Regions from separate parts of the Aeromonas veronii genome, predicted to be linked through region 1. Evidence: riboswitches for the same ligand, from Rfam matches in the RefSeq annotation. Region 1 holds a riboswitch; each other region holds the start of a gene.

Region 1 (6,045 bases):
GAACGCCTTTCCCTGGCTGCAACCAAGCGAGTACTTATGCATCTTCAATGCCCCCTTTGTCGCGGCGCCCTGCATCTTCATGAAGCCTCCCGTGGCGTCTATTGCGACAAGAAGCATCACTTCGATCCGGCTCCGGAAGGCTATCTCGATCTCATCCCGGGCACCAAGAACCCGAAAGACAGCGACAGCCGCACCCTGCTGCGCGCCAAACGCCGCTATCTGGAGCAGGGCCACCAGCTGCCCGTGATAGAGGCCATGGCGGCCATGCTGGCCCCTCTCGGCGCCCATGAACTCATTCACCTCGGCTGTGGCGAAGGCTATTACTGCCGTGCCCTGGCGGAGCGACTGCCGGGCTGGCGTGTCGGCGGCTTCGATCTGGCCAAGAACGCCATCTTCGCCGCCAACAAGGCCCAGCCAGACGGCCAGTTCGTCATCGCCGATCCGGCCCGTGCCCCGCTGCAGGCGGGCACGGCCCAGGTGTTGCTGGTCAACGACCTCAAGGTCAAGACCGAGCTGCTGGTCAACTGGCTGGCACCGGGCGGCTATCTGCTCTATCTGCAGCCGGGCCCACGACATCAGTGGCAGTTGAGGGTCAGCCTCAACCCGGTGAGCATGGAGCACCCCCTCAGCTGGCCAAGCCTCGCGGGCCTCGAGCCCGTGGCCAAGGAGCGCTGCCAGTTCAGCACCGGGCTGGATCAAAGCCTGCGGGAACACATCCTCGAGACCAGCCGCCTCGGCTGGCGCGCCAGCGGCGAACAGCGCCATGCCTTCACCCATCAGGGGCCGGACGAGCTGGAGCAGGACCTGCTGCTCGGCCTGTGGCAAAAACCGCGCTGATCCATTCTCTTCAGATCAAAAAAGGCCCGAAAGGGCCTTTTTTCTATCACCTGGCGAGTCCGAAGACATCGCCACATTTATGCACTGTCATCAGTTGCAGCTCGCTGCCCCCTGATCGACCCAGACGGCAGACTTGCCGGGCTCGTCGCCCTTGGTCCAGTACTGCGCCTTCCACTTGCGGCCGTTATAGGTGGTGAACTCCCCGGCGTTGTAGGCCACACCGGCATTCCAGCCAAGCTGCACCGGGCTCACCAGCTTCCACTGATCCGCAGTCTGGCTCGGTTCGTTGCCCTGGGTCCAGTACTTCGCCTGCCACACCAGTTGCTTGTGGCTCACCTTGTCATTGGTGTTGTAAACGGTGCTGGCACTCCAGGCCGGATGGTTTGCCGCATCCGGATCGGTTGCCTCACAGCCACCACCGGTGCTGACCGGTTTGACGGTCAAACGGGTAGTGGCGCTGGCATCCAGGGAGCCATCGGTCACCACCAGCGTCAGGTCATAGGCGGTGTCGCTGGTGACGCTCGGGCCCGTGACCACCAGGGTCGCACTGTTCTGACCGGTGGCGGTCAGACCCGCCGGCAGGCTCCACTGATAGGTCAGGGCATCGCCGTTGGGATCCGAGGCGGTGGCCTTGATGGTCACCTGCTTGCCGGACTCCACGGTGGCGGTGGCCGGTACTGTGACCACGGGGGCCAGGTTCGGCTGCGGCGCCTTGTTGGTCACCACCACCTGATCCTTGGCCGTGAGGTTGTGATCGTCGGTGACCGTCAGCTCGAACACCAGATTGATGTCCGCACTGACGCCGTCCAGTACCACACGAGCCTTGGCTTGCGTGGCGTCGAGCAGGGAGACCTGCGGGCCGGAGACCTGCTTCCAGGAGTAGGTCAGCACGCCGCTCTCGGGATCGTGGGAAGCAGAACCATTGAGGGTCACCTCGGTCGGGCCGGTGACGCTCAGATCGCTGCCGGCGTTGGCCACCGGTGGCTTGTTGGCGGGCGGCGTGGTGCCTTCACCGTGACCGAGCCCCTCGTGCATGGCGTTGAGGATGTCACCGTTGTCCGCATCGATTTCCCAGGCAAACAGACCGCCGAGCTGGTTAGCCAGCACATACTGCCCCTTGGCCTTGACCGAACGATCGTTGTCGAAGCTGATGAGATCGCCGGTGCTGGCCTTGAAGACGTATGGCGCTTCGGCCACCTCGTCATAGCCCTGCTCCCAGCCCGCGCCCATGCGGTTGTTGACGATGTCGCGATAATCCACCACACCGTTCTCCCAGGTGCCCTTGACGGGGCCGGTGGCGGTGCCGGTGAAGGGGTTGCCGGCCGAGTAGCCATTGACCCCAGTCCAGCCACGGCCATACATGGCCGCCCCCACCACGACCTTGCCCGGGGTGACCCCCTGGCCGAGCAGCGCCTTGACGCCCTTGTCGGTGGTGTACTTGGTGGCAGGATCCCAGTTGGAGGCAAACAGGTTGGTCTGGTGAGCCAGGTTCTTCAGATCGAAGGCGCCGCTGAAGTCGTAGCTCATCAGGAAGATGTAATCCATGTACTGCTGGGCCGCCTGATAGTCGACCTTAGCAATCTTGTCGCCGCCGGCGCTGATGGCCGAAGTCAGCTCATACTGGCGGCCGGTCTCGGCTTCCAGTTCATCCAGCATGGCGCGCAGCTCTTTCATCAGCACCACATAGGTGGCACCGTCAGCCGGGCCACCCAGGCTGGGGTTGGCGCCCTGACCGCCCGGGAACTCCCAGTCGATATCCACGCCGTCGAAGAATTTCCAGGTCTGCAGGAACTCTTTGACCGAGGCGACGAAGGTGTCACGCTTGGTCTTGTCCCCCAGGAAGTAGAAGGGGTCGGACAGGGTCCAGCCGCCCACGGAAGGGAGGATCTTGAGGTCCGGATAAGCCTGCTTGAGGGCCATCAGGTTGCCGAAGTTGCCCTTGTAAGGCTCATCCCAGGCGCTGAGGTTGCCTTGCGACATCTGGATCGCTGCCCAGGGATCATGGATGGCGACCTTGAAGTCTTCGCGACCGGCGCACGCACGCTGCAGCGCCTCGAAGCTGCCGGAGATCTCTTTCAGGCTGTCGTTGATGCCATTACCGCCGCAGATGGGGGTAAAGCCATAGAGGATATGGGTCAGGTTCTGGGCCGCGACCTTGTCCACGGTGAACTTGCGACCATAGACGCCCCACTCCACGTAGTAGGCACCCACCACCTTGCCGGACTTGTTGACGTAGGGCTTGTTGTTCTCTTGCAGCGGCGCCTTGAGAGGGACCAGATGGCTACCGTCCGTATCGGCGACCATCAATTCCTTTTTGTCGGAGAGGGTACAGCCATCGGCGTTGCACAGGGCCACCTGCATCTGGTAGCGACCACCCTTGGTGACCTTGAAATTGGCGGTACCCGCCGCGCTGGCGGTGCCGGACCACACTTCCTTGCCATCGAGCAACACCTTGGCGGTCTGGCCCACATCACCGGACCAGAGGTTCCAGGTCACGCTGACCGGGGCCCCATCCTTGTGGACGGTGACCAGCTTGTTGTAAGAGGTGGCAGCCTGATCGACTTCAACGATGGCGAACTTGGTGGGCCCCGACCCAATGGTGGGTTTACCAGGGGCGGCGGCGAAGGCGGAGGTAGAGCAGATCCCCCCGACCAGCAAGGCCAGCAGGGAATGTTTTGGACTGAACATAGTTGAACTTCCTTATTTCGTTATTGGTATGAACAACGAAAAAGGCAACGCAACCTGACAGGTAACGCAGACAACATCGCCACCATGGCTTGGCTCCATGGACGATACAACCTGTGGTGGCCCCGCTATCTTAGGTACTCGGACCCTTAGACCGGAGGCTTTGCGTCCCGGGCTTTCACCCGGTTTGCCTTTTTGCACAACTTGATTTGCGACGAAAATAATCGCCGAATGACTATAGATGAGAGAGCTGGCCCCGCCACCTAGTAAATATGACAGTGAGAGGGACTCACTATTGACAGTTGGCTGCGATCACGCAGCCAAAAGATAGCAACGTCGCCGATAGTCTGGATTGATAACCATTATCACCCCGACCAATCAAAGATGGATTCTGTGAATGCAGTCACGCAATGGGTAGCAGCAGGCTGTTCATCAGGGCCCTGAGCTTGAGGGGTTTGACCGGTTTGCTGATATAGCCATAACCGTGTTCACGGATCTGGGCCTGCAACTCGCTCTTGCGATCCGCACTGATGATGATGCCGTCGATGCCATTGCCATGGGCCAGCCGGATCATGTGCAGGGCCTGCAGCCCCGTCTTGCCGTCATCGAGGTGATAATCCGACAGCACCAGCCTGGGCAGGAAGCCACCGGCGATGAGATCCTCCGCCTGGGCCTGGCTCTGGGCACAGCGTACCTCGCAACCCCAACGCCCCAGCAGGGAGGCCATGGCGGTGAGGATATCCTCCTCGTTGTCGATGCAGAGGATCCTGACCCCCTCCAGCTGGCTGTCCCGCACCACGGGGGCTGCCACCGGTTGTGGCTGCACGGGGCGGGCCGCGAGATTGAGGGTGATGGCAAACACCGAGCCCACATCCGGCCAGCTGCGCAGCGAGAGCTGATGGCCCAGCACCAGGGAGATGCCGCGGGCGATGGCGAGCCCGAGGCCAAGCCCCTGCTCGCGGGCGGTGCGGGAGTGATCGAGGCGGGAGAACTCGTCGAAGATGGTCTCCTGCTTGTCGTAGGGGATGCCGGGACCATTGTCCCACACCTCGATGCGCACCTTGTTCCCGAGCCGGCGACAGCCGAGCAGCACCCGCCCCCCCGGGTTGTAGCGAAACGCATTGGTGAGGAAGTTTTGCAGCACCCGGCGCAGCAGGCGCACGTCGCTGTGGACCGCGAGCCCGCTCTCCACCACGGAGAACTGGATATCTCCCGCTTGCGCCAATACTCCGAACTCTGCCTTGAGGTTGTCGAACACGTCCCTCAGGGCGAAGTCCAGCTTCTTCGCCTTGAACTTGCCCGCTTCGAGCCGGGAGATATCCAGCAGATCCGTGATGAGATCCTCGGTCGCCCCCAGGGCATCGTCGATGTGGCGGGCGATCCGGATCTGCTCTGCCCTCTGCTCCACTCCCTGCTCCCCTGGCAGCATCTCCAGCAGGGAGGAGGTGAACAGCTTGGCGGCATTGAGGGGCTGGGTGAGATCGTGGCTCACCGCCGCGAGGAAGCGGCTCTTGGAGTGATTGGCCCGCTCCACCTGCTGGTTCACCAGCAGCAGCTGGCTGTTGAGCGCCGACAGCTCGCGGGTACGCTCCGCCACCCGCGCCTCCAGGTGCTCATTCGCTTCCCGCAGCACCCGCTCCGCCGCCCGAAACGGGGTGATGTCGGTGAAGGTCATGACGAAGCCTCCCGCCGGCATGGGGTTGCCCTGCATCTCGATCACCCGGCCATCCGGCCGCTCCCGGGCCGAGACGTGGGGGCTGCCCCGCTGCATGAAGGCGACACGGCGCGCCACATGGGCTTCAATTTCACCGGGGCCGCACAGCCCCTGCTCGGCGTTGTAGCGAATGATCTCCTCGATGGAGCGTCCCACCTGGATGAGGCCGTGTGGATAGTGGAACAGCTCGATATAGCGTCGGTTCCAGGCCACCAGCTTGAGCTCCCTGTCCACCACCGAGATCCCCTGCCCCATGTGTTCGATGGCCCCCTGCAGCAGACCCCGGTTGAAGCGAAACACGTCCGAGGCCTCGTCCACTATGGTGGCGATCTCCTCGAGCTGCATGTTGCGCCCCTGCAGGGCGGAGGCCAGTACCAGCCGCGCCGACGAAGTGCCGAACACCCCGGCCAGCAGCCGCTCCGTGTGGGCGATAAGTTCGGCCGAGGCCTGCATCTGGGGCGCCAGGGTGCCGCCGTGCTCGCCGGCGAAACGGCCGAAGGCCCGTTTGACCCGGCTGGATCCCACGAAACGGGCCGCCAGCATCTCCAGCTCCTTGACCGAGACCCGCGCCTGATAGAGGGTCGCCTGATCCCGGCTCGGCTTGCCGACGAAGTTCGCCGCCTGCAGCCGCTCGCTCACCGCCGCCCGCGACAGCAAGGATCCCGCCACATAGCCCGCGAGGTTGAGCAGCAGGCTGATGAAGATGCACCAGGCCCCGAGGCTCAGCTCCCGGAACGCGGGCCAGTTGGGCGGTGCCAGCAGGGCCTCCAGGGGGGAGCCCGCCAACAGGCCGCTTTCCGCCAGCAACG
Region 2 (6,045 bases), 1.9 Mb from region 1:
GGCCTGCTCACCGAGGAAGGTGTGGGAGGCGGAGCGGATCTTGCGATCGCTGCTGGCCGGCGCATAGTCGGTCAGCACCCGGATCGGGTCTTCCTTGGCGTAGGAGTTGAAGTCCCCCACCAGCAGCACCTGGCCCGGCAGCTTGCTCACCGCCTCGCCCAGCACCTTGGCGGCACTGACCCGGAACTCGGTGCACTTGCCTTGCAGGTCGGCGGGCTCGGTCTTGCCATCCCCGTTCTCGTAGCAGCCCGATCCCTTGGATTTCAGATGGTTGACCACTAGGGTCAGGGGATCCTTGCTGCCCGCCACGGTGAAGCTCTGTACCAGGGAGTCGCGCTGACCGGCGGTCTTGGCGACGCCACCGACGGTGTAACGCTGCTCCGGCAGCGGGATCACGCCGGCGTCCCCGCTCGGGGTCAGCTTGGCCGGGCGATAGAGCATGGCCACCATGATGGCGTCGCCGCCGAAGTAGCGTTCTTGACCAAGCTGGGCCTTGGGCAAACTGACGAAGGCGTAGTGCTGGCTCGCGTCTTTCTGCTGGGCGTTGAGGCTCTTGACCAGGTCGCTGATGGCGGAGTGCTCGTCGAAGCCGTTGTTCTCCATTTCCATCAGGCCGAGCAGATCTGCGTCCATCTCGGTGATGGCGTTGACTATCTTGGTGCGCTGTTGCTGGAAGTCTTCCAGGTTCTTGGCGCCGCGGTTGCAACCCTTGGCGCTGTCCGCATCCGCCTGATCCTTGCACAGCACGTTGAGGGCACCGCCCACGCTGGAGTGGCTGGTGAAGTAGTTGAGCACGTTGAAGCTGCCGACCCGCAGATCCGTGCCGGCGGTGCGGGCAGGGGCGCGCTGGCGATCGTTCTCGTCGGTGCGCAGCAGGTCCCCGACCGTGATGGTCTGATCCTTGGGCACGATCAGCCGGTATTCGTTGTAGCTGTAGCCAACCAGGGCCTCCAGGTTGACCGGGGCATCGCCGACCCGCAGGTAGCCCTGCTCCGGCTCCCAGGCGGGCAGCCAGGGCAGCTTGCCATCGGCGGCCTTGAAGTCCGATTCGAGGAACACCCGGTTGCCCCCATTGGCCTCGGCCAATGCCTTGGCCTGGTCGCTACCCGCCACGTGCAACTGGGTCGGTTTCATCAGGGGCGCCAGGTGGGAGAGCACCAGGTTGTTGCGACGGGCGGCATAGTCGTAGCTGAAGTTGCGGCTGATTTTGAGCTCACTGCCCGCATCGAGGCGCACCCGCATCCCCTCGTGGCGCTCCAGCGCCCGGGCCAGGGTTTCCCCCTCCAGCACCCGCAGCGCCGTGGCGGCGGGGACAGTGCCCTGAGCCAGCACCTGCAGGCGGGGAGTGCTAGCGTCGAGGACGGGCTTGAGCTGGGTATGGTTGTAATACTCTTCGACCTTGGCCTCCAGACAGACTTCGGCCCCCGGCTTGATGCCCGGGTACTTGGTCGCGAAGTTCTTGTCGTTGAGGTAGACGAAGATGCCATCCGAAGTCTGGGGGTCTCCATCCCCCTGCACGTCTTGCAGGTAGAAGCCCTTGTTCAGACTTTCGCCGAGGGCGCTGACCACGGCTTTCACCGAGACGCTCTGATTGCTTTCAAACTGGCCGTCCGGGATGAGGGGGCTCTTGTCGCCACTGCCCTGGATGGCGGGGATGGGGGTGAGGGCGCTGTCGGCCGGGCAGCTGAAGCCGGCGGCCTGGAGTGACGGGGACGCGAGCGCGAGCCCCACGGCCAGTGACAGCAGGGTAGGGGTACCTTTCATTGTGTTTCCTTTTTTATTTTTGCCAGTGATTCCATAGCCTTGGTGCCTGAACCAAGGGCGCGCATTGTCACACTTCTGGCTGCTCATACCAGTGAACCAGCGCACAGAATGGGGAAGCAAAAGAGGCTGTTTCAATTTTTTTGACACAGCTAACGTTATGAAAATAATGATAAAAATGTCATTTCATCGCGGATGAAATAGTGTGAGCCCGCCAGCGTTTACATATTTCTCATCGAGAATGAAGATTGAGTGTTTGTCACTTGCTTCCTATACTCGGGCTGTTCCTCACGGAACCCAGGTAAAGAGCAAACCGACAGTGATGTCGAGACGCAAAGCCTCCGGTCTGCCAGCGATGACAGATAGCGGGGTTCCCCCGGGTGACATGAGGGTATGTGGCCCGTCCATGGCCTGTTGTCGACCCCTTTTCGCCTGTTGCTGTTGCCCTTTGCCCGGTCATTAAAAGCCAAGACCAACAAGGAAGATAACAAGATGCAACAGACCCTCAGGCCCAGCAGGCTCGCCATGCTGGTTGCCCTTGCGACCATGCCCGGCTGGGCGCAGGCCGCCTATCCCGCCTATCAGGCCGGTACCGCCTACAAGGCTGGCGATATCGTCAGCAACGTAGGCAACCTCTATGAATGCAAGGAATTCCCCTACTCCGGCTGGTGCGGCGCTTCGTCCTACCACTATGCCCCCGGGGTGGGCACCGTCTGGGCGGATGCCTGGAAGCCGTTCACCGACGGCAGCACGACGCCGGGTCTGACGCTGGCCATTGGCTCGCCCGCCGCTGGTAGCGCTTTCAATGAAGGTGCCCCGGTCGCCCTGGCGGTGACCCTTGGCGGCAACAGCAGCGCCCTGGTCAAGGTCGAATATCTGATCGATGGCACCCAGGTCGCGGTGAGCAGCGCAGCCCCCTGGTCGGCGAGCTGGACTGCCAGCGGTGTCGGTGCCCATCAACTGAAATCCCGGGCGCTGGACAAGGATGGCAAGGTGCTCGGCGAGGCGGATGTCAGCTTCAACGTCGCCGCCGTGGTGGCGCCCGAGGCGCCGAAGGTGAGCCTCGCGAGCCCGGCTGCCGGTGCCAAGGTGACGCTGGGTCGCAGCACGGCGGTGAGTGGCAACGTCACCGATGCCAACAACGACGTGGCCAAGGTCGAGCTGTTCGTGAACGGCCAGAAGGTGGGCGAGGATACCAGCGCGCCCTGGCAGGTGAACTGGACACCCCAGGCCAAGGGGCTGACCGGCCTCAAGCTGGTCGCCACCGACAAGGGCAATCTGGTGGGCGAGTCCGCCCAGGTGGATGTGCAGGTGGAAGAGGCGGCGCTGCCGCCCACCGGCGGCAACCTCTCCTGCGATGTGCGCCAGATCTACCGCGCCGATGGCAGCGAGTGCATGGGGGATGACCATGCTCGCCGGGTCATCGGCTACTTCACCTCCTGGCGTACCGGCAAGAACGGCCTGCCCGCCTACCTGGTGAATGACATTCCCTGGGACAAGATCACCCACATCAACTACGCCTTCGCGGCTGTGGACGAGCAGAGCCACACCATCAAGGTGGATGACGCCGCCACCAAGATGACCTGGAGCGGGGTGCCGGGTGCCGAGATGGATCCCGAGTTCGCCTATCAGGGCCACTTCAACCTGCTCTCCAAGTACAAGAAGCAGTATCCGGACGTGAAGACCCTGATCTCGGTCGGGGGCTGGGCCGATACCCGCGGCTTCTACACTGCCACCACCAAGGGTGACTGCACAGTCAACACCGCCGGCATCAACGCCTTCGCCGATTCCGCGGTGAGCTTCATCCGTCAGTACGGCTTTGACGGGGTGGATGTGGACTATGAATACCCCACCTCCATGAAGGATGCGGGCAACCCCAACGACTTCCCCCTCTCCAACCAGTGCCGGGCCAAGCTGTTTGCCAACTACGAAGTGTTGATGAAGACCCTAAGGGGCAAGTTGGATACGGCCGGTACCGAGGATGGCCGCAAGTACATGCTGACCATCGCCTCGCCGGCCTCGGCCTACCTGTTGCGCGGCATGGAGAACTTCCAGGTCACCCAGTATCTCGATTACGTCAACCTGATGACCTATGACTTCCACGGTGCCTGGAACAACTTCGTGGCTCACAACGCCGCCCTGTTCGACAACAAGGCGGATCCCGAGCTGGCTCAATGGGGTGTCTACAGCCAGGCCCAGTACGGCGCCATCGGCTACCTGAACTCCGCCTGGGCGGCCCACTACTTCCGTGGCGCCCTGGCAGCTGGCAAGATCAACATCGGGGTGCCCTATTACACCCGTGGCTGGCAAGGGGTGACCGGCGGGACTCATGGTCTCAATGGCAAGGCGGCCCTGCCGAGTCAGAGCAACTGTCAGCCGGGCACCGGTGGCAGCACCATTCCTTGCGGCAACGGTGCAGTCGGGATCGACAACATCTGGCATGATCTGGACAAGAACGGCAAAGAGATCGGCGCTGGTGCCGTGCCCATGTGGCACGCCAAGAACCTGGAGCATGCGGCCAGCCTCGGCATCACCACGCTGCCGAGCTATGGCACCGCCTGGGGTCTGGATCCCAATGATCCTGCCGATGTGATCCAGGGCCAGTATGTGCGCTACTTCGACGACAAGGCGCAGGTACCCTGGCTGTGGAACGAGCAGAAGAAGGTGTTCCTCTCCACTGAAGATGAAGAGTCCATGGGCAAGAAGCTGGACTACATCGTCAAGCGGGGCCTGGGGGGCGTCATGTTCTGGGAGATGGCGGGGGACTATGACTTCGATCCGGCCAAGAACGAGTATGTGATGGGCAGCACCCTGACCAGTCTCGCCTATGACAAGTTCAAGGCGGCCACACCGCCCAACCTGAAGCAGAACGATCTGCCTGCCCCGGCGGCCCAGCTCGATATCGCTGTCAGCCTCTCCGGTTTCAAGGAAGGAGATTCCAACTACCCGATCAACCCCACCCTCAAACTGACGAACAAGTCGACCCAGACCATTCCGGGTGGTACGCGTATCGAGTTCCTGGTACCCACCTCCACCTCTGACACCATCACGGATCAGAGTGGCATGGGGCTGAAGGTGGTGGAGAGCGGTGGCAACCAGAACTCCGATGGCATCGCGGGCGAGAAGGACTTCCACAAGGTGGCCATGACGCTGCCGACCTGGAAGGCCTGGGCACCGGGTTCCGACGTCGAAGTAGCCATGACCTACTACCTGCCGGCGGCGGGTGTGCCCAGCGGCGTGCGCCTGATTGTCGGCAGCCAGACCATAGGTCTCAAGGCTGACTTCCCGGCGCTGGCCGAGGCCGTGGTGGGCACGGGCGGCGGTGATGGCGGCAACGGTGGCACGACCTGCAGCAGCCAGAGCGTCAACCCGGCGAGCTATCCGGCCTATCCGAGCTGGCCGCAGGGGGATCACGCCAATGCCAACGATCGCGTGACCAATGGCAAGGCGGTCTGGCAGGCCAACTGGTGGACCAGCAGCGAACCCAAGGCCGGTGACGGCAGCTGGAAGCTGGTGTGCAACTACTGATGTGATGAAGCGGCATCTTTCCGATGCCTCGTAGAGACGACAAATCCGGAGCCTGGCTCCGGATTTTTTTATGAGGAGTCAGCGTGATAAACGGCCATAAAAAAGACCGCTCCGAAGAGCGGCCAATGTGCCACCAAGGCAACTGGTGGGGCAGAGCCCCTTGTGTCGTGGAGGCATGGCGAAGCCAATGCTTCGCCTGGCATGTCACTGGGTGACGGCGCCCCCTTGTTGTTCCTTCAGGAAGTTGATCCAGGGAGAGGCGCGGCCGCTGACGCTGCCGTTTTGAGCCGCCTGACTGAAGGCGGAGAGCGCCTCCTTCGGTTTCTGCTGCTCAAAATAAGCCACCCCGGTCAGGAACTTCAGATCCGCCCGCTGTTCCCCGTTGGCATTGGCCGCCGGCTTGGCGGCGAAGGCCACCAGATCCTGGTAGCGTTTGCTCTGGATCATCATGCGCGCCATCTTCAGCTGCAGTTCGGCGTTGGGGGCCAGCTTGTAGGACTTGGCCAGGGTATCGATGGCCGGATCCAGCTCCTTGGCCTGATGCCAGTAGTTGGCCAGCGTCTTGTAGTTGGTCGCACTGCCCTCGATGATCCCGTCCTTCATGGCCTTTTCCATCACCCTGGCGGCGCGATGGGGAATGCCGGTAAAGGCCAGGTAGTTGGCGAGGCGCTGCAACTCGTTGGCCTCGGTCAGCATGCCGAGGTTATAAGCCCCCTCCAGCGCTGCCAGTGCCTTGGCGTCGTTGCCCGCCTGCAT
Region 3 (6,045 bases), 1.6 Mb from region 1:
CATCGCCGGGTTGGAGCAGGCCGATAGCGGCAACGTCATCATCCGGGGGGAGGATGCCTCCGCCCTGCATGTACGCGAGCGCAACGTCGGCTTCGTGTTCCAGCACTACGCCCTGTTCCGCCACATGACGGTGTTCGAGAACGTGGCCTTTGGCCTGCGGGTCAAGCCGCGCAGCGAGCGCCCGAGCGAGGCGGATATCCGTGCCCGGGTCAAGGAGCTGCTGGATCTGGTGCAGCTCAGCCACGTGGCTGGCCGTTACCCGACCCAGCTCTCCGGTGGCCAGCGCCAGCGAGTTGCCCTGGCGCGGGCCCTGGCGGTACAGCCCAAGGTCTTGCTGCTGGACGAGCCGTTCGGCGCCCTCGATGCCCAGGTACGTAAGGAGCTGCGTCGCTGGTTGCGGGAACTGCACAACGAGCTGCACGTCACCAGCCTGTTCGTGACCCACGATCAGGAGGAGGCGCTGGAGGTGGCAGATCGGGTGGTGCTGATGAATGCCGGTCGGGTCGAGCAGGTCGGCACTCCGGCCGAGGTCTATGACCAGCCCGCCAGCTCCTTCGTCCACAGCTTCCTCGGCAGCGTGAACCTGTTCCATGGCCGGGTGGCGGAGCAGGGGCTCGGCATCGGCGAGCAGTGGCTGGGGGGTGCGAGTGACTCCCGGCTGGCCCAGGGCAGCGCGGCCATCGCCTATGTGCGCCCCCACGAGCTGGAGATCCTGCCAGCGGATGCGCCAGGTGGCATCAGCGCCACCATCACTCGTCTGTTGCCCATGGGGCCGCGGATCCGGGTCGAACTCAGGGGCAACGGTGACGCAGGCACTCCCAATGGCAAGGGGGCCCACTACGAGGCCGAGCTGAGCAAGGAGGCTGCCCGTACCCTGGTGCCGGGGCAGGGGGTGAGGCTGATCGCCAAGCAGGCTCAGCTCTACCCGGACTACCAGATCTAGTGCGCGAGCCATCCATCGTGTTCAGGTTTGAGACAGAGAACAAGGCTCCGGGAGCCCATCCACGGGGCCGGTCAGCGCAGGAGGCGATGACGTGAATTTTCAGCAATTACGCATTATTCGGGAGGCGGCGCGGCGGGACTACAACCTGACCGAGGTCGCCAACGCCCTGTTTACCTCCCAGTCCGGGGTCAGCCGCCATATCCGCGAGCTGGAAGAAGAGCTGGGGCTGGAGCTCTTCATCCGTTACGGCAAGCGGCTGCTCGGCATGACGGAGCCCGGCAAGGAGCTGTTGGTGATCGCCGAGCGCATCCTCAATGACGCCAACAACATCCGCAAGCTGGCCAGCACCTTCGCCAACCGCGACTCGGGACGCTTGCTGGTCGCGACCACTCATACCCAGGCGCGCTATGCCCTGCCGCGGGTAGTGAAGGCGTTTCGCGAGCAGTTCCCGCTGGTGCAGCTGGAGCTGCGTCAGGGCAGCCCGGAGGAGATAGTGCGGCTGGTGCAGACCGGCGAAGTGGACATTGGCATCAGCAGCGAGCAACTCGACAAGAGCGAAGGGGTGGTGGCGTTTCCCTACTATCGCTGGCATCACAACATAGTGGTGCCGGAGCAGCACCCCCTCACCGCCGAGCGGGAGCTGACCCTGGCGGCGCTGGCCCAATGGCCCATCGTCACCTATCAGGCGGGGCTGACCGGGCGGGTGCGGGTAGATGAAGCGTTTGCCGAAGCCGGGATAGTGCCGCAGATCCTGCTGACGGCTCAGGATTCCGACGTCATAAAGACCTATGTCGAGCTGGAAATGGGGGTGGGTATACTGGCGGACATGGCCTTCAACGGCCAGCGGGACAAGGGGCTGGTGCAACTCGACGGCAGCCGGCTGTTTGCCCCTCACACCGCCTGGATCGGCCTCAAGCAGGGGCAGTTCCAGCACAATTTCGCCTGGCAGTTCATCCAGCTCTGCAACCCGGAACTGGCGCTGGCAGACATCCAGGCGCGGGCTCTGCGCAACGATGCGGCGCTCGATTACCAGATCTGAGTGAATCGCCATAAAAAACAGGGAGCCTCGGGCTCCCTGTTTTGCATTCAGACGATTATGGCAGTTGGGTCCAGGCCTCCTGCCAGTGGGAGCCGACGCCCGGCTCATACTGGGTGGCCGTGCTGGCCCACTGGCTGCACCAGCCGCTGTAGGGGAAGGGCTTGCACTGGTAGATCTTGCCGTTCTTGGGTTGCAACACCTTGGTGCCGGCGGTGTAGGCGGCGACGCCCTCGGGGAAGCTGTACTGATAGTCACCGCCACTGGCCGGATCCTTGAGCATCAGATCCAGGGTCTGCTGCACGGCCGCGCCTCCCGATTTGGGTTTACCCGTGATCACCAGTTGATGATGGCCGGCACTCAACCCGGTCAGCGGCATGGTGAAGCTCTGGCTGCTGTCCTTGATGTCGGCGCTGCTCTGCCCCCTGGCGACGCCACCATGGTCATAGAGGGTGCTGGTGACAGCGAGATCCCCTTGCGCCGCGACTGTGAAGCTCAGGGTCAGCTTGCCGCCATCGAGCAAGTACTCGCTCTCCAGGCCGCTCACGCTGACGCTGTCACCGATCGGCGGTTGTTGCTGCTCGAGCTGGATCTCGACCCGTTGCAGGTTGCTGCCTGCTTTGAGGAAGACAGGGTTCTGGCCGTAGACGGGATTGAACTGGCCGTCACTCCCTTGCTGACCGGCGCGGATCTGGCTCTGTTCCCCGTTGATCTTGCTGGCCAGAGCGTGGGCCCAGTTGTTCTTCTGGCCCTGCTCGGTGCTGGCGATGGTCAGCACCGTCTGCAGATCCGTGCGCTCGCCGCTTGCATCGAACACCCGGGTCATGGCCTTGTCACCGGCCGCCAGATCGATGGAGGGATAGATGGTCCCGCCCTGGCTCCAGCTCAGGGGGGGCTGGGTACCACCCTCGAAGCGGGCGTCGATCAGGTTGTAGAAGCTGTTGGTGGTATCCCCCACCTCCCAGACACCCAGGATCACCTGATAACCGGTACGGGCAGGCAGGACGCAGTTGTGGGTAACCTGTTTGGGCGGTTGCACCATGCCCCCGTCGATGACGCAGAAGGGGGTGAGGTCGAAGGAGGCCCGGGTCAGTGGTTGGTTCGGATCCCAGTCCTGCTTGGTGAGGTAGTAGCGCCAGTTGCGGGTGGTGTGGTTGGCGGTGAAGGTCCAGCTGATGGCGAAGGGGCCGGCTTTCACGTCGCGCTTGGTCCAGCGATCGCTGGTCTGGACGTTGAGCTCGCCAAATTGCGGATGGCCGGCGGCGGCTATCTGACCATCGGCCGGACCGCCAGCGGGGAAGCCGGACGGTGCCTCCAGGCTCTGGGGTTCCCACTGGATGGCGCCGCACTGGATGTTGCCACCCGTCTTGCACAGGTAGTTGCGTGCCTCCGGCTGGCTGATGTAGCCGTGAGCGAGCACGCCGCCACTGGCCAGCAGTGCGAGCGCCGCCGTGAGGTGATTGAGTTGAATAGTTGCTGCCATACATTCCTCTGTTCGATAGATGTGGGCAGTCAAGTTGGCAGGGGAGTTTCCCGAAACACTGTGCTGCAACCCCGCTATCCTGGACGACATGTCTTTAGACCGGAGGCTTTGCGTCCTGGCCTTTCAACCAGTTTGCCAAATGACTACAAAATGGGTCATGGTGTCGCGTTTGACTACGACGCTCCCATCATGACTTCTTTCTATTGAATTATTAAGTGTAAATCTTTACAGCTTGCTCTCATCGGAGTAGAGCCAATACGCCACTTTTTGCTTTTATTCCCCCATGTGGCCCCGGCCTCTCTGCCACCGGCACCCAGCGCCGCCAGGAAGACTCCATTCACGAAGATAATCCTTTGCTCGCGGCAGACAGCGGAGCCTGCTTTTGCTAGCGTGATGAGGCGCATCCTCGCGCACCCGCCCTGCTGTCAGGGCGCCATCAAAAAAGGAACGGTCGGCCAGTGGCCGCCGATAAAAAGAGGGACCTTATGATTTCCAATGCCAGGAATTACTTGAACCAGCTCAATGCCGACTACCTGAAGGTACACAGGCGCAAGGAGGATCTCTTCTGGTCCACCTACATGGGCACCAGCGATGATCAGGCCGGGTTCACCGCAGCCGAACAGGCCTACAAGGCATTCTGCGCCGATCCGGCCCGCCTGCCGGTCTTGCGGGCCATGCTGGCCGAGGCCGAAGGGGCGGATCTCAAACGGGGGCTCGGGGGCTGGATAGCCTTCTTCGAGTGCAACGTCATCGAAGACCCACAGGCTGCGGTGCTGATGGACGAACTGGTGGCCGCCGAGGCAGAGCTGTTCGCCCGTCGCAAGGAGCTCAAGCTGACCCTGCTGGACGAGCAGGGGCGGCAGGTGGCCGGCAGCCTGCCGGCAGCCAGTGCCTCCCTTGCGGCCAGCGCGAATGAGGCGGTGCGCCAGAGCGCGCTCGCCATGTTCCATACCCTGGAGCAGTGGGTGGTCGACAACGGCTATCTGGCCATCGTCACGCTTCGCAACCGCTTCGCCCGCGCCATGGGCTATCGGGATTACTTCGACTACAAGGTGCGCAAGAACGAGCAGATGAGCCCGGAGCAGCTGTTCGCCGTGCTCGATGACTTTATCGCCCGCACCGAGGATCGGGTGCACCTGGGCCTCGCCGAATTGAAGGGGGCCAAGGGGGAGGCGGCGCTGCTGCCCCACAACCTGCGCTATTTCGTGAGCGGTGACGTGACCCGTCAGCTCGACCCCTACGTGCCCTTCTCCCGAGCCCTGAAGGATTGGGTCGAGAGCTTCCGTCGCCTCGGCATCCAGTACCGGGAGGCGACCCTGACCCTGGATCTGCTGACCCGGGAAGGGAAATACGAGAACGGCTTCTGCCATGGCCCGGTGCCGAGCTTCTGGCAGGAGGGGGAGTGGGTGCCTGCCGTGGTCAACTTCACCAGCTTGGCGAACCCTGCTCAGGTGGGCAGCGGCTGGAATGGCCTCAACACCTTGTTCCACGAGGGGGGACACGCGGCGCATTTTGCCAACGTCACCGGCAACGCCCCCTGTTTCTCCCAGGAGTTTCCGCCCACCTCCATGACCTATGCGGAGACGCAATCCATGTTCTGCGACAGCCTGCTGGACGATGCGGACTGGCTCAAGGGGTACGCCCGCAATGAGGCGGGGGAAGCGATCCCGGATGCCCTCATCAAGGCCATGATCGAGGCTCGCCAGCCGTTCAGGGCCTTCAACGAGCGCCAGATTGCCCTGGTCTCCTACTTCGAGCGGGATCTCTATGCCATGGAGGATGCCGAGCGCACTCCGGCCGCCGTGCTGGCGCTGGCCCGCCAGTGGGAGCGCAGGATCCTGGGAGTAGAGAGTCCACGCCCGCTGCTCGCCATTCCGCACCTGCTCAATCAGGAGTCGGCCTGCGCCTACCACGGCTACCTGCTGGCCCTGATGGCGGTGGAGCAGACCCGTGCCTACTTCCTGCGCCGGGATGGCTATCTCACCGACAACCCGCGCATCGGCCCGGATCTGGCGGCCCACTACTGGGGGCCGGGCAACGGCATGACCCATGACCAGACCCTGCAGAGCCTGACCGGCGAGGGCTTCAGCGCAGCTCCCCTGGCCCGGGTGTGCAACCAGAGTGTGGAGGATGCCTGGGCCACGGCCTCGGCCTGCATGGCGGCGGCGCGTCAGCGTCCGCCCGTCGGTGATGGTGCCCCCCTCAATGCCCATATCCGGGTGGTGCACGGGGCCGAGCTCATCGCCGACAACAGCGAGTCGGAAGCCCGCATGCTGGCGGACTTTGAAGCCTGGATCCGGCGCTATTATCAGGGGGAGAGTCAGCCCGCCTAGGGGCCAACGGTGATGTCATCGAATGCCTGCACAAAAAAGCCCCGAAAGGGGCTTTTTTTATCGGGCTCAGCGGGCGCCAGGCAGGGTACGACAAGAGGTGACCCTTGCCGGTTTATCCGCTATCGCCTTCCTCGCTCTGCTGCTATATGTCATGAGGTCGACTTAAGTTCAGATAATTGATTTGGATTTGGTTTATGTTCGATTTGTTGGAATATTTACATTTTAAATATGGACTGACCTGGCTCCTGAG

What was found. Region 1 has a riboswitch for cyclic di-GMP ahead of ABNP46_RS04350 (glycosyl hydrolase family 18 protein). Riboswitches for the same ligand answer to the same signal wherever they lie in the genome.
Region 2: linked by a shared signal. The riboswitch ahead of ABNP46_RS16685 (glycosyl hydrolase family 18 protein) and the one ahead of ABNP46_RS04350 (glycosyl hydrolase family 18 protein) in region 1 are both predicted to bind cyclic di-GMP.
Region 3: linked by a shared signal. The riboswitch ahead of gbpA (N-acetylglucosamine-binding protein GbpA) and the one ahead of ABNP46_RS04350 (glycosyl hydrolase family 18 protein) in region 1 are both predicted to bind cyclic di-GMP.

Annotation. Positions count from the first base shown of each region.
Region 1 is NZ_CP157875.1:903,821-909,865, reverse strand. It holds gene ABNP46_RS04355 (putative RNA methyltransferase) at 37-837, shown strand; gene ABNP46_RS04350 (glycosyl hydrolase family 18 protein) at 928-3,525, opposite strand; cyclic di-GMP riboswitch class I at 3,638-3,724, opposite strand; gene ABNP46_RS04345 (hybrid sensor histidine kinase/response regulator) at 3,926-6,045, opposite strand, start outside.
Region 2 is NZ_CP157875.1:3,627,085-3,633,129, reverse strand. It holds gene ABNP46_RS16690 (ExeM/NucH family extracellular endonuclease) at 1-1,764, opposite strand, end outside; cyclic di-GMP riboswitch class I at 2,059-2,140, shown strand; gene ABNP46_RS16685 (glycosyl hydrolase family 18 protein) at 2,287-5,289, shown strand; gene ABNP46_RS16680 (tetratricopeptide repeat protein) at 5,494-6,045, opposite strand, start outside.
Region 3 is NZ_CP157875.1:3,871,661-3,877,705, reverse strand. It holds gene ABNP46_RS17810 (sulfate/molybdate ABC transporter ATP-binding protein) at 1-943, shown strand, start outside; gene cbl (HTH-type transcriptional regulator Cbl) at 1,035-1,982, shown strand; gene gbpA (N-acetylglucosamine-binding protein GbpA) at 2,038-3,462, opposite strand; cyclic di-GMP riboswitch class I at 3,524-3,609, opposite strand; gene ABNP46_RS17795 (M3 family metallopeptidase) at 3,948-5,795, shown strand.